DNA from 2 places in the Erwinia sp. HR93 genome. Region 2 is predicted to be linked to the other one. Evidence: predicted binding sites of a transcription regulator. Region 2 holds the regulator's gene; the other holds the start of a gene.
What was found. The regulator LexA, encoded in region 2, represses DNA repair genes until DNA is damaged. The targets are predictions, from matches to a motif close to TNCTGTATGTACATACAGNA.

Region 1 (3,260 bases), 1.9 Mb from region 2:
AATGTTACCGCTACACGAAGCGTTATCTTCTCAAATTTATAATGGATATCAAACCGTCTCGCCTCTCCCCGCCGGTTACCTCTCCCGGCAGTCGATTTATCGCCTCTACACACTTTTAAACCGGGCAACACTGTTTGGCGGCGACCATTTGCTTATTGCCCAGCAAACTCTGGATAAGGTGCTATCAACCTGACGGCCATTGATGAAAAAGTAGAGGCGTATGATAACCCTATATACGCCCTGGGCACTTAAATTCTGCGCTTGCAGTGCCCAGGCCGGAAGATACGTATCGCTTCCTGTGGATTCACAGCCGCTATAATTTGCGGCTATGGCGTGGCTATACCATTCATTCAGGCTGCATAATATTACGGGTATCAACTATCTGAATTTTATTTCAGCGATATAAATACATCGTGGGCGCCATGCGGCGCCCCACGTTAATTCACAGAAAACCCAGCAAACTAAAAAAGAAATAGCCCAAAATAATTAATACAATCGGCAAGATATAAAGTGGAAAAAATTGAACCAAAATAGTGTGGCGCGGAACCGCTATACGCGCGATGAGCTGTTCGCGGGTGAGCCCCTCGGCCCCCTTCGCCTGTTCAAGAATAAGTTGGTCGGCCACCCCTTCCCGCAGAAACCGAACCTGGCGCGACATACGCGCTCCGCTGGCCTGCAGCGCCAGCCCAACAAAAATAAGGATATAAATCACCCAAAAAAGCAGATTCAGGCCATGGTGAAACTCTGGCTGCAGCGAATGCTGCCAAAAAACATTTAAAAAAGGCGTGTTAAATTTCACCATTTCAATCATCACATGCGCAAAATCCATTAATACCGCATCAATACCCGGTTTCTTTTCACTGTGTTGATACATAAATTTCAGTAGCGAAACCAATGTCGATATCAGCGCCGGTATAAAAATCACCCACCCTGCAATTCGTTTAATAATGGCAATGCGTCCCGCTTGTTGGTACGTCATATTCTCCCCTTTTGCTACTGACGCGCTATAAAGCGTTAAGTCTACCTTCTCCCTGTATTTTTCGCCTGGTTTTTGCGTTTCGCCCGCCAAAAGGCTGGCATATACGCTTAATCCAGGCTATTGATAATGGCTTCTTTTTACAGGCACAGCAGGAGTAAGAATGGCAGGTCAGCAACAGGTCGTCACCGCGGCAATCTTTGACATGGACGGGCTACTTATCGATTCCGAACCCCTTTGGGATCGCGCAGAGCTGGAAGTCATGGCCAGTCTGGGCGTCGATATTACCCGCCGCAATGAGTTACCGGATACGCTGGGGCTGCGCATCGATTTGGTCGTTGATCTATGGTTTTCTCAGCAACCCTGGCAAAGGGTTTCATGCGCACAGGCAACCCAGCGCATTATTGCACGCGCTATCGCGCTGGTTGAAGAAGAGCGACCGCTGCTTCCCGGCGTTAAAGAGGCTATTGCGCTATGCCAGGCGCAGGGAATGAAAATAGGCCTAGCATCGGCCTCTCCGCTGCATATGCTGGAAAAAGTACTCACGCTTTTTAATTTGCGCGACAGCTTCGATACTCTTGCTTCGGCAGAACACCTTCCGTGCAGTAAACCTCATCCTCAGGTCTATTTAAACGCGGCGGCCCAGCTTGGCGTCGATCCCCTGCGTTGCGTCACTTTTGAGGATTCAGTTAACGGCATGATAGCGACCAAGGCCGCCCGGATGCGCTCAATTGTTGTGCCTGCGATTGAAAACCGAAACGACGCGCGCTGGGCGCTGGCAGATGAAAAACTGCACAGCCTGACCGAACTACGCGCCTGGCATATGCAACCCACTGCGTAAATACTTTGGCGGCAGCGCAATTTGTCGCCATTCCCCCCCTGCCACCTAAAATTTCTCCCTAAAATCTTAACGTGACATTGTCACACTCTTTATTCCCGCCGCCGATTATCTTATACTGGATATATTACCAGTAAGCAGGTTAAATCATGACGGCGGAAGGTCATCTACTCTTTGCAATATCCAGTGCGGTATTTGCTAAAAACGCGGCACTAACCCCCATATTGGCCCGCGGAGACTGGTGGCATATTCTGTCAGCAGCGGTACTTTCCTGCCTGCTTCCGGATATCGATCATCCGAAATCATTTTTAGGGCAGCGCATTCCGTGGCTCTCTCATCCAATAGCGCGCGCGTTCGGCCACCGGGGATTTACCCATAGCCTACTCGCGGTCTTTGCCGCACTGACCCTGTGCTACCTTAAAGTTCCTGATAGCTGGCTACTGCCCGCGGATGCGCTTCAGGGGTTAGTCCTGGGCTATCTCAGCCATATTGCCGCCGACATGCTTACGCCCGCAGGCGTACCGTTACTGTGGCCCTGTCGCTGGCGCTTTCGCCTGCCCGTCATTGCCCCGCGCGGTGGAAATTTGATTGAACGTTGCATTAGCGCTGCGTTACTGGCATTTGCTCTCTGGATGCCCGCCTCGCTTTCAGAAAAGGGAGTCATCCACTGGTCAACGCTGGCGATTGCTCAGCTACAGGTGCGCTTTACCCATTTGATTGATACGCACTCTTTTTGACCGCCGCCTTAATCCAAAATGGAATAAAGCATTCCTTTTGAATATAAGTTGGCATATACCAATTCTGTTAAGCTTGTCACATATAAAGGTCGTTTGAATCAGGCCTGTACAACAAAGTAATCGGGAGTGTCGGGGATGAATTTTCCATTAATCGCGAATGTCGTGGTATTCGCTATCCTGCTGTTGGTCCTGGCACGGATGCATCGCCGCCAATGGAGTCTGGCTAAAAAAGTGTTAGTCGGGCTTGGTTTTGGCGTCGTATTTGGCCTGGCGTTACAGCTTATTTATGGGGCCGGTAATAGTACGCTTAAAACATCAGTTACTTGGTTTGATATCGTTGGCAACGGCTATGTACAACTTTTACAGATGATTGTCATGCCGCTGGTATTCGCCTGCATTCTGAGCGCAGTAGCTCGCCTGCATAATGCATCTTCGCTGGGTAAAATCAGCGTTCTCACCATTGGCACACTACTATTTACTACGCTGATTGCGGCGCTGGTAGGCGTACTGGTAACCAATCTTTTTGGCCTAACCGCTGAAGGGCTGGTACAGGGCGGCGCTGAGAGTGCGCGTCTTAACACCTTACAGACACAGTATGTCGGTAAAGTAGCGGACTTAACGGTGCCACAGCTAATTCTTTCTTTCATTCCTAAAAATCCGTTCGCTGACTTAACCGGCGGCAGCCCGACGTCCATTATTAGCGTTGTCA
Region 2 (3,260 bases):
TACACCAGCTCATGCCCTTCATGCGCCAGCTTGCGCACCCGTTCAGCATTATGAACGTTAATCCCCTGATAAAGCCGGTTCCAGGTGAAACCAAGTACGCGGTCGGTAATGCGAATGGCCTCATAGGAGAAGTTGGCGGCAATCTCTTCCATTAGTGCAATGGCATTTTGCTGCGCTTTTTCATGCGAAATTTTTTTGCTGCGAGCTTCATCCTCGACCGCCCGAGCGATAGCCCGGGATGAAAGGAGTTTATTAAACAGATCCTGGCGAGCAGGAAGGCGCGGCCCTACGGCGGCTAAACGGAGGCGGGCGAAGTGCATACGCGCAACGCGCAGCAGTTTCTGCGCGATGCTTTTATCGGTGCCGTGTTCCGTGGCCATCCAGCGCAGCGAGACGGGCGTGGAAAAACGGACAAAGCTATCGCGGCCCAGCCACAGCACCGCAAAAAATTTCTGAATACCATTAAGCATGCGTAAAGGAGGATTTGATTCTCCTTTTTCACGCCCGGGCGAGCGCCCGAACATAACGGAAACCGGCACCAATTGGATATCCAGATTAGGGTTGCGCCGGTGAAGATCCAGATAATCATGAAACAGTTTTATCGACTCTTCTTTTGGCGTGTAATAAGTAAATACGCGCGGTCCGTCGTGGACAAATACGTAGCGCGGTAAAACAATGCCATCAACCTCAAGCGGATCGAAGGGATCGGGCAGATCGTGCGCCAGACACTGTTCACGAAGCGTCAGAATGTCCGCTTTTGAATTGTACGGTAAGACATAAATTATCGGTCTGGAGATATCGAGCCCCAGCTCAGCGCAGGGATCTTCAGGAACTAATTTACTTTTTACCAGCAAACTTAGTGGTAAATTAAGCAACTTATAGAAAAAGTGGGGCCAGTCTACCATAGACAATGTTAAGCCTCTGAGTGAAGAGCGTCATTACGGCGCAGCATACCAGAAATAGCATATAAATTCTGCGACATTGCTGTATTTACGGCTTTTTCGCCAGGACGCAAATTTTAAAAAAGGGTTTTTTCATGGCTAATAGTACCACCGGTATTACCCGTATTATCAAGGCTGCCGGCTATTCCTGGAAGGGGCTTCGCGCCGCATGGCGCAATGAGGCGGCCTTTCGTCAGGAAACATTACTGGCGGTCGCGGGCATAATCATCGCCTGCTGGCTGGATATTGATGCGTTAACGCGCGTGCTGCTTATTGGATCCGTGGTACTTATTATGATCGTTGAAATTCTTAATAGCGCCATTGAAGCAGTGGTTGATCGTATCGGTACTGAAAAGCATGAACTTTCTGGCCGCGCGAAGGATATGGGATCGGCGGCGGTATTCATTGCGATGCTGCTCGCCGCTTTTGTCTGGATCTCATTATTGTGGCAACGCTTTTATTGATTCGCCCGGTATTGCGATAAGTCGCTGGTTTTTGCTGAATTATGGTTCCCTTAACGTATTGCGCTGTATATACTCACAGCATAACTGTATATACAACCAGGGGGCGAAATGAAAGCGTTAACGGCCAGACAGCAGGAGGTTTTTGACCTCATCCGGGAGCATATTAGCCAGACGGGTATGCCGCCAACGCGGGCAGAGATTGCTAAGCAGCTTGGATTTCGTTCTCCGAATGCCGCGGAAGAGCATTTAAAGGCGCTGGCGCGGAAAGGCGTAATTGAAATCGTCTCTGGTGCCTCCCGTGGTATTCGACTGATGGTGGAAGAAGAAGCAGGCCTTCCGCTGGTAGGGCGCGTTGCCGCCGGAGAGCCGCTGCTGGCGCAGCAGCATATTGAAGGGCACTATCAGGTTGATCCTTCTTTATTCAGGCCTGGCGCTGATTTTCTCCTGCGCGTGAGCGGTATGTCGATGAAAGATATCGGTATTATGGACGGTGACTTACTTGCCGTACATAAAACCCAGGAAGCACGCAATGGTCAGGTAGTAGTTGCTCGTATTGAAGACGAGGTCACGGTGAAGCGGTTAAAAAAACAGGGAAATGTTGTCTGGCTACTGCCAGAAAACAGTGACTTCGAGCCGATTGAAGTGGATTTGCGTTCGCAAAACTTTAGCATTGAGGGCTTGGCCGTCGGCGTTATTCGCAACGGCGAATGGCTCTAACCGTTTTAAAACACTAAGCCTTCCTGGCTATTATCTGCGGTATATTTGGATTAAGCGCCAGCCATCCTGTCGGCGCTTTTATTCGCGTGCTGCCAGCCCACAGGCGGCGCGCAGTGTGTCAGCTATTACAATCAGAGTAGTTTCCTCAACGTCAGACGTTGCCAGGCGCACCGTAATTTCAGGGCAGGATGCTGCGCGGCGAACTCTACTTTTTCAGCGCTGCGCTGAGATGAAAACGACAGGGGAAGGGAAACATAGCCGGCCGATGCAGAGTCGATAAGCAAAGGGATGCGGGTTAACTGAAGCAGGTAAATTATGGCGGTGTGTGGCAGGTTATTTGCCTGCACGCACGGCCTTCGCCCGGTAATTCCTTTGCACAATAGTTTTAGCCTGCGCTCCAGCTTATACGGTGGAAGGTGCTCTGATATACGCATTCGTCTGGGATTAATGTACATATCTTCCGGATGCGTATATCTTCCGTGCCTGCCAGATGCTTATCTTATTAGCCGGTCGCTTTTCTTGTCAGGAAGAAAGCGCTGGTGATGTATTTGATAGAGCCATCATACTTACCTTATCCCGCTTATTCACAGGTTGTTTCAGTGTCCGAGGCGTTACTGACCTCTATTTAAGCTTTTTAATATTCATCTCAACAATGCTGCCTGAACTTAAGAACGTTATTTGCCGTTAAATTGGATACACTTTGCGGCCCGGTCTATTTAGCTTTATTGAGAGCACCACGCTAACTTGTGAATATCTGGCTGAATGCAGGGGCACTAAAGCGCGCGCAATCATTTGCCATGTTACGCCTGCGCTACGCCCGATCGGGTAGTTTAGAACCATGAAGCCTGCTGTTCGCAGCAGGAGAAGATAAATCATTATAAATGGGCTGGACGATGCCTTTTTTCCATAAAACAGATAAAGCACTGTGGCGGCTGGCGCTGCCGATGATTTTTTCCAATATCACTGTACCGCTGCTGGGGCTGGTGGATACCGCCGTTATCGGCCATCTTGATTCGCCAGATTATTTGGCCGGCGTAGCCGTGGGAGCAACCACGACCAGCTTCCTGTTTATGCTGCTGCTTTTTTTACGTATGAGCACGACGGGGCTGACCGCTCAGGCGTGGGGGGCTAAAGATAT

Region 1: SFA31_RS14030 (metal-dependent hydrolase) is a predicted target of LexA. The motif match lies at 1,931-1,950, and genes of this name have one in related genera.

What each region holds. Positions count from the first base shown of each region.
Region 1 is NZ_JAXUDP010000001.1:2,993,748-2,997,007, reverse strand. It holds gene SFA31_RS14045 (fructosamine kinase family protein) at 1-193, shown strand, start outside; gene SFA31_RS14040 (YniB family protein) at 443-979, opposite strand; gene hxpB (hexitol phosphatase HxpB) at 1,140-1,817, shown strand; gene SFA31_RS14030 (metal-dependent hydrolase) at 1,964-2,551, shown strand; gene SFA31_RS14025 (L-cystine transporter) at 2,687-3,260, shown strand, end outside.
Region 2 is NZ_JAXUDP010000001.1:1,076,121-1,079,380, forward strand. It holds gene plsB (glycerol-3-phosphate 1-O-acyltransferase PlsB) at 1-905, opposite strand, end outside; gene SFA31_RS05105 (diacylglycerol kinase) at 1,037-1,405, shown strand; gene lexA (transcriptional repressor LexA) at 1,514-2,122, shown strand; gene SFA31_RS05115 (hypothetical protein) at 2,254-2,469, opposite strand; gene dinF (MATE family efflux transporter DinF) at 3,016-3,260, shown strand, end outside.